Regions from separate parts of the Streptomyces bottropensis ATCC 25435 genome, predicted to be linked through region 2. Evidence: predicted binding sites of a transcription regulator. Region 2 holds the regulator's gene; the other holds the start of a gene.
What was found. The regulator HspR, encoded in region 2, represses chaperone genes until heat shock. The targets are predictions, from matches to a motif close to TTGAGNNNNNNNNNCTCAA.

Region 1 (4,209 bases), 1.2 Mb from region 2:
GGAGCCGAGGCCGGCCCGCTCCAGCTGGCGGGGCAGCAGGTGGTCCCGGGCGATGACGACCTTCTCGTCCTCCGTGTACCCGTCCAGCCGGACCAGCTCCATGCGGTCGAGCAGCGCCTCGGGGATCGACTCCAGCACGTTGGCCGTGGCCAGGAAGACGACGTCGCTCAGGTCCAGCTCGACCTCCAGGTAGTGGTCCCGGAAGGTGTGGTTCTGCGCGGGGTCGAGGACTTCGAGCAGGGCCGCGGCCGGGTCGCCCCGGAAGTCGGAGCCCACCTTGTCGATCTCGTCGAGCAGGACGACGGGGTTCATGGACCCGGCTTCCTTGACGGCCCGCACGATCCGTCCCGGCAGCGCCCCGACGTACGTACGCCGGTGTCCGCGGATCTCCGCCTCGTCCCGTACGCCGCCGAGCGCGACGCGGACGAACTTGCGCCCCATCGCGTGGGCCACGGACTCGCCGAGGCTGGTCTTGCCGACACCGGGCGGCCCGACGAGCGCGAGCACGGCACCGCCGCGCCGCCCGCCGACGACGCCCAGCCCCCGGTCCGCACGTCGCTTGCGCACGGCGAGGTACTCGGTGATGCGCTCCTTCACGTCCTCGAGACCGGCGTGCTCGGCGTCGAGCACCCGCTGGGCGCCCCGGATGTCGTACGCGTCCTCGGTCCGCTCGTTCCAGGGCAGTTCGAGCACGGTGTCGAGCCAGGTCCGGATCCAGCCGCCCTCGGGCGACTGGTCGCTGGACCGCTCCAGCTTGTCGACCTCCTTGAGCGCGGCCTCCCGTACCGACTCCGGCAGGTCGGCGGCCTCGACACGCGCGCGGTAGTCGTCGGACTCCTCGCCGTCCTGCTCGCCGTTCAGCTCGCGCAGTTCCTTGCGCACGGCTTCGAGCTGGCGCCGCAGCAGGAACTCGCGCTGCTGCTTCTCGACGCCCTCCTGGACGTCCTTCGCGATGGTCTCGGCGACGTCCTGCTCGGCGAGGTGGTCCCGCAGTTGCTGGGTGGCGAGCTTCAGCCGGGCGACGGGGTCGCCGGTCTCCAGGAGCTGGATCTTCTGCTCGACGGTGAGGAAGGGCGAGTAACCGGAGTTGTCGGCGAGCGCGGAGACGTCGTCGATGGCCTGCACCCGGTCCACGACCTGCCAGGCGCCGCGCTTGCGCAGCCAGCTGGTGGCAAGTGCCTTGTACTCCTTGGCGAGTTCGGCGACCTGGCCGGGCAGCGGCTCCGGCACGCTCTCGTCGATGCTCGTCCCCTCGACCCACAGCGCGGCGCCGGGCCCGGTGGTGCCGGCCCCGATCCGCACCCGGCGGACCGCGCGGATGAGCGCGCCGGGGTCCCCGTCGGCCAGCCGTCCGACCTGCTCGACGGTCCCGAGCACACCGGTGGCCGCGTACGACCCGTCGATCCGCGGCACCAGCAGCACCTTCGGCTTCCCGGGCTCCGCCCGCGCCGCCGCCTGCGCGGCCTCCACCGCGGCCCGTACATCCGTGTCATTGAGGTCCAGCGGCACCACCATTCCCGGCAGCACGACCTCCCCGTCGAGCGGCAACACGGGCAGGGTGAGCGGTGTGGACGTCGAAGCCATGATCTCTCCCTCGGCAGTCAAGTTGAGCTACGCCGACTCAATGCACATGAGCCGAGGAATGTTCCCCGAGGGGCGGGGCGTTCGCTGTGGGCGATCAGCGCTGGGCCTGCGGCGGTCGGGCCACGGGAACGCGTCGGCGCCCGACGGGGCCCCGCACGACGCGACCGGCCCGGCTACGCGCCGCCGACCGTCGTGGCCCCGGACCGCCCCGCACCGGCCTGCGGCGGACGTCGGCGTCCCCAGTCGCCCCGGTCCGCCGCCCGCCTCCACCGCCGCACGACCGGCCACGTCGCCACCCCGATCGCCAGGGCCAGCAGGTGCCCCCAGTTCGTCATCGGGTCCGTGAAGGCGAGCAGGTCGTTCACCAGCATCCCGCCGAGCATCAGCAGCATCGGCCACCGCAGCCACGGTGACAGCAGCCCCGCCAGAGCGCCCGCGCTCGCCGCCACCCCGAAGCTGATGCCGTAGTCGAGGCGGTGGAGGGAGCTGACGGGAAGACGGCCGGCCAGGACGGCGAGGCCCACCGGAACCTCCGTCGCCAGGGTGGCGAGGGCGTGGCCGAGCAGGAAGACCCCGGCCGTGCGCCACCCGCCGATCCGGCGTTCCAGCGCGGTCAGCACCAGCAGGAACCCCACGGCATAGACGGACGCGACCCCGCCCGCCACCCACAACGCGCTCGCGAACAGCACGAGCGCCGGGGCCCGCACCAGGTGGGCCACATCCGTGCTGGAGCCCTGGTGGAGCGCGTGCACCAGGGCGGGGCCGGCGTACTCGGCGACGATCGAGGTGACCACCAGGACGGAGGCGTAGAAGAAGGTGAAGGGCGTGGCGACGGGGGTGGGGAGCAGACGCCAGGGACGCGGGAGCCGGGTGCGCGGGAGCGGCAGGCGCGGGAGCGGCAGGCGCGGGAGCCGGGTGCGCGGGAGCCGGGTGCACGGGAGCGGGGCGGGCGCGGGTTCTTCGCGCGCCGGGGGCTCCGCGTCCCGATCCGGCACCCGGGCGCGGGCGGCTGCCGCGCCGGGCTGCCGCGGGATGCCGTCGAGGGCGGGCCCGTTCACCGACGGCGACACGTCGGCCCATGCCCTTCCCGCCCCGGTCGCCATGGTCTCGTCCGGCCCCACGGACGGCACGGACCGCACGGGCTCCAAGGGCTCCAAGGGCTCCAAGGGCTCAGCGGACTTCAGGAACTCCACCGGCTGCACGGCGTTCACGGGCTTCACGGCCTCGGTGGCATCCAAAGCGAGGCGCTCCTTCCGTTTCGCCCCACCTTCGACGCTCCGACACGCCCCTGTCTGTGACCTCCGCCACCCTCGACCCGATTCACAGCGGCTCGACAGCAGCGACGCCCCCGCACCCCGGGCCCCCCGCGCACGTGCCCGCCCGCCTACGAACAACCCTCCGCGCCGATCCCCCGTGACACCCGCTCCACGTACGCCCGGAACCGCCCCGCCATGTCGAACCCCCGCGGATCCAGCACCCACTGGATCTGCAGCCCGTCCATCACGGCGGCCAACTCCTGCGCCACGGCCACGACATCTGTGCCGGCCCGCAGTTCACCGGAGGCCACCCCCCGCCGCAGCACCCCGCCCACGGTGTCCACGACCTCGGCATACCGCCGGACGAAGTACGCGTGGGCGGGATGCTCGGGGTCACCCGCCTCTGCGGCAAGGACGTTGAACATCCGGGTGCGGCCCAACCGTGTGCCGTTGTACTCGGCGAGCTTCACGAGCGCCGCGAACATCTGGGCCGCCGAGTCGAACCGTCGGGAGAAGAACCGCTCCCGGTCGCTGTCGTCTATGCGCTCCAGCACCTGGACGAGCAGATCCTCCTTGCTGCGGAAGTGGTGCAGCAGCCCGCCCTGGGTGATCCCGACATCCTTGGCGATGCGGGCGAGCGAGGCGGCGTGGAACCCCCGCCGGGCGAAATTCTCGACGGCGGCGTCCAGGATGCGCAGCCGCCGCTCGTCCCCGACCGCGTACGAGCCCCGCGCGCCGGACCCCTCCGGCCCGCCCCCGCCGGCCTCCGCCGGCCCACCCTCGCCGGACCCCGCTGACCTCCGGTTCCGCACCATGGCCGTCACCCTAGCCCCCGCCCGACCGCCCCCAGGTCTCTGACTGACCGTCGGTTACACGAGTAATCAATCTGTCCTTTCAAGCCATCTTCCGCGTGATGGTGGCCACTTGTCCAAAACCTAGTACCCACTCGGTTTTGCTGCTTCCCTGAACGGGCCTGCGCGGCGACGCCGCCGCCCTCGTCCCCCAGGAGAGCCCATGGCCGTCACCCCGGACGCCGTCCCGCTCGGCGAGGCGACCGCTCACACCCCCGCGTCACCTCTGCCCCCCGCGTCACCCGGCCCCGCCGACCGGAGCGAGACGGCTCCCGCCCGACTCGTGCTCGGCCTCGCCCTGGCCCAGTTCGGCACCTATCTCGCGGTCCTCACCCCCGTCGTCGTCACCCTCGCCCTGCGCGTGAACCAGATCGTGCCGGAGGCGGACCGGGGTGCGGCCCTCGGCCGGGTGCTGTCCGTCGGCGCGCTGCTCGCCATGCTCGGCAACCCAGTGTTCGGCGCGCTGTCCGACCGCACGACCAGCCGCTTCGGCCGGCGCCGTCCCTGGCTGCTCGGCG
Region 2 (4,209 bases):
CATGCCCGCGTCCGCCGCCGTGACGTGCGCCTCGCCCGTGTTCAAACGGCAGTTCTTCGCGAACACCTCCTTCTCCGGAACGCCGAAGAAGACCGACTGCGACAGCGCCATCGACCAGGACTGGGGCACCGGCGCGCCCGCCACCGGCGTGCCGTCCAACAATTTCGGTGTCCGCTGGACCGTCACCCGGGATTTCGGCTCCGGCGGCCCGTTCACGCTCTCCGTCTCCGGCCTGGACGGCATCCGCGTCTATCTGGACCCGGGCACGACCGAGGCCCGCAAGATCGACCTCTGGAAGAACGTCTCGACGACCGTCTCCAAGACCGTCAACCTCACCATCCCGTCCGGCAAGCACACCCTGCGCGTCGACTACGTCAATTGGACCGGCTCCGCCAAGGTCAAGTTCGCGTACGCGCCCCGGACGTCGGCCACGGTCGACCAGGCCAAGCCCCTCGCCCCGACCGGTACCGGGTTCGACTACATCATCGAGCCGTACGAGTACACGACCGCCGTCGTCACCTGGGCGCGCAACAAGGAGATGGACCTGGCCGGTTACCGCGTCTACCGGAAGGTGGCCGGCACCAGCGCCTGGACGAGGGTGGGCACGACCACCAACCTCAGCCACTCCGACACCCCGCCGTCCACCGGACAGTCGTACACCTACGAGGTCCGCGCCTACGACAAGGCGGGCAACGAGTCGTCCGGCAGTGCCGACCAGGGCCCGATCCCCACGGACGACGTGACCGGCCCCGCCGCGCCTGTCCTCGGCGCCACCGCCGTGGAGGCGTCCAACAACCTGACCTGGACGGCCTCCGCCGACGCGGTCAACTACCGCGTCTTCCGCAAGACGGTCTCCGCGACCTCGTACACCACGCTCGCCGACACCACCTCCACCAGTTACACCGACACCTCGGCCCGGTACGGCACGGCGTACGACTACAAGGTCAGCGCGATCGACGCGGCCGGGAACGCGACCGCCTCCGGCGTCGTGCGCAGCACGCGGAGCATCACCCCGCCGCAGAACGTGACCGTGACGACGCCCAGCTGGGGAGCGGTGTTCACCTGGACGGAGCCGGCGGGCGGCGACACGGCCGACTACCGCGTCCTCCGCTCGGAGACCTCGGCGGACGGCTCCAGGCAGTGGACGACGGCCGACTGCCGCAGCCGGAAGACCAGCACCGACGAGGCCGGCGACACGGTCCGCAGCTGTACCGACTACGACGGCGCCCACGGCGTCCCGTACCACTACGTGATGACCCGGAAGAACACCGCGGGCCTGTGGTCCACCGGCTCCGCCGAGCTCACCGTCACCCGCCCCGGCGACGAGATCCCGCCGCCGCCCGTGACCGGCCTGACCGCCGAGCCGCTGGAGTACGGCGTCAAGCTGGACTGGGACGACAGCGCGGACGCCGACCTGGACAGGTACGAGGTCTACGAGCAGCCGACGCAGTGGGGCACCCCCCAGTACATCGGCACCGTGGACGGCGGCCGCTCCGAAACCGTTCTGCCCGAAGCGGCGGACGGCGAGAGCACGCACTTCATCGTCGTCGCCCACGACATCTACGGCAACTCCCTCATCGACACGGTCGACCCGAACGTCGACCACTGGAGCCAGCTCGCCTCCAAGGTCGCGGTCACCGAACTCGACCTCACGCCGACGTCGTTCCCCGAGGAGACGGCGGCCTGTCTGCTGTACGCCTCGGGCATCCGGGCGGGGGGCGTCAACGTGGACCCGGACTGCGACGACTCCGTCGTCACCGGGGCCGCCGGCCTCAACGTCCACCGCTGGGACCGCGCCACGAGCCAGTACGTCCGCGTGAACGACGTACCCCTGGCACCGGGCACCACCTACTGGGTCGACACCACCGCGCCCGCGGGAACGACCCTTCACTACGTGGTCTCGGTCGTCGCCCAGGACGGCTCGGAGACCTTCACCAACGTGGACTCGGCCGTGACCCTGCCGAGCGGCTCATAACGCGAGCGGCGAGCGGGCACGGCGCCGAGCGCACGCGAGGGGCCCGGAGGTTCAGCTGAACCTCCGGGCCCCTGACGTCACGTGACCAACCGTCAGTCTGACGGCTGCCGCCCCTTCGGCCGCCACACCACCAACGCGCTGCTCTGCTGCATCTCCTGATACGGCACCAGGTCGCGCCGGTAGGAGGCATGGACCGCCGCCTCGCGCTGGCGCATGGTCGCGGCGGCGCCGTCGAGGGCGGCCTCCATCTCGGCGACCCTCGACTGCAGGGCCACGACTTGGTTCTCCAGCTCGATGATGCGCTTGATGCCGGCCAGGTTGATGCCCTCGTCCTGCGACAACTGCTGGACCGTGCGCAGCAGTTCGATGTCGCGGGCCGAGTAGCGGCGGCCGCGCCCGGCGGTGCGGTCCGGGGAGACCAGACCCAGGCGGTCGTACTGGCGCAGGGTCTGCGGGTGCAGACCGGACAGCTGGGCGGCCACCGAGATGACGTACACCGGTGTCTCTTCCGTCAGCTGATAGGGGTTTCGACGGCGGCCGTCCATCACATTCATGCTCCCTTCGCGGCCTGGAACAGCTCCGCCCGCGGGTCCTCGCCCGCGGTCGCCTCGCGATACGCCTCCAGGGCGTCACGAGCCTTCCCCGACAGGTCCTTCGGAACACTCACCTCGACGGTGATCAGCAGGTCCCCGCGGGTGCCGTCCTTGCGGAAGGCTCCCTTGCCCCGGGCCCGCATCGTACGGCCGTTGGGGGTGCCCGGAGGCAGTTTCAGGGTGACCGGCGGTCCGCCCAGGGTCGGGACCCGGACCTCGCCGCCCAGGGCCGCCTCCGGATACGTCACCGGGACGGTCACCGTGAGGTTGTCGTCCTTGCGGCCGAACACCGGGTGCGGGTCGACGTGCACGACGACGTACAAGTCGCCTGCCGGGCCGCCCCGTTCACCGGGGGCGCCCTTGCCGCGCAGCCGGATCCGCTGGCCGTCGGAGACGCCCGCCGGGATCCTGACCTGCATGGTGCGGGACGACTTGGCGCGGCCCGACCCCTTGCAGATGTCGCAGGGGTCCTCGGCGATCAGGCCCCGGCCCTTGCAGTCGGGGCAGGGGTCGGTCAGGGAGAAGCCGCCGCCGGAGCCCCGCGCGACCTGGCCGGTGCCGACGCACGTCGGGCACACGCGGGGCGTGCCGTTGGCGTCGCCGGTGCCCGAACAGGCCTTGCAGGGCGACTGCGAGGACATCCGGAGCGGGACGGTCGCGCCCTCGATGGCCTCGGTGAAGCTCAGCGTGACCTCGGACTCGATGTCCTGGCCGCGCCGGGGCTGCACCCGCGTGGTGCCGGAGCTGCCCCGGTTGAAGAGGCCGCCGAAGACATCGCCGATGCCCCCGCCGAAGCCGCCCGCCTGCCCCCCGCCCTGGGCGCCGCCTCCGAAGAGGTCGCCCAGGTCGAAGTTGAACGAGCCGCCGCCTGCGCCCGGCCCCGGGCGGAAGCCGCCGTTGCCGAAGAGGGCGCGGGCCTCGTCGTACTCCTTGCGCTTCTTGGGGTCACCGAGGATGTCGTTGGCCTCGGAGATCTCCTTGAAGCGCTCCTCGGCCCTGGTGTTCCCCTTGTTGGCGTCCGGGTGGAACTCGCGGGCGAGTTTGCGGTACGCCTTCTTGATCTCGGCCTCGGTGGCGTCCTTGGGGACGCCGAGGACCTTGTAGTAGTCCTTCTCGATGAAGTCCTTGGTACTCATCCGCGACGTCCCTCCTTCCGCTCAACCTGCATACCGCCTGCGTCAGCCCTCGTCCGGGCCACCGCTCTCCTTGTCGTCGGCACCGGAGGCACCGGAGGCGCCCTCGGACTCCTCGGCCTTGGCGGACTGCGCACCGGGCTGCGGTTCGGCCACGGCCACCCGCGCGGGGCGGATGGTGCGCTCGCCGATGCGATACCCCGGCTGGAGAATCGCCACGCACGTCGTCTCGGTGACGTCGGGCGCGTAACTGTGCATCAGGGCCTCGTGGATCGTCGGGTCGAAGGGCTCGCCCTCCTTGCCGAACTGCTGCAGGCCCATCTTCGCCGCGACCGTCTCCAGCGACTCGGCGACGGACTTGAATCCGCCGACGAGTTCGCCGTGCTCCCGCGCGCGGCCGATGTCGTCGAGCACGGGCAGGAGTTCGGTCAGGAGGTTCGCCACGGCGATCTCCTTGACCGTGATCCGGTCGCGCTCGACTCGTCGGCGGTAGTTCTGGTACTCGGCC

Region 1: the regulator HspR is predicted to act here: its motif matches at 1,607-1,625, upstream of lon (endopeptidase La).

What each region holds. Positions count from the first base shown of each region.
Region 1 is NZ_KB911581.1:1,631,876-1,636,084, reverse strand. Features, by position in the region: gene lon (endopeptidase La) at 1-1,584, opposite strand, end outside; gene STRBO_RS0107380 (rhomboid-like protein) at 1,758-2,822, opposite strand; gene STRBO_RS0107375 (TetR/AcrR family transcriptional regulator) at 2,969-3,655, opposite strand; gene STRBO_RS0107370 (MFS transporter) at 3,855-4,209, shown strand, end outside.
Region 2 is NZ_KB911581.1:402,958-407,166, reverse strand. Features, by position in the region: gene STRBO_RS0101860 (fibronectin type III domain-containing protein) at 1-1,975, shown strand, start outside; gene STRBO_RS0101855 (heat shock protein transcriptional repressor HspR) at 2,068-2,520, opposite strand; gene dnaJ (molecular chaperone DnaJ) at 2,526-3,704, opposite strand; gene grpE (nucleotide exchange factor GrpE) at 3,747-4,209, opposite strand, start outside.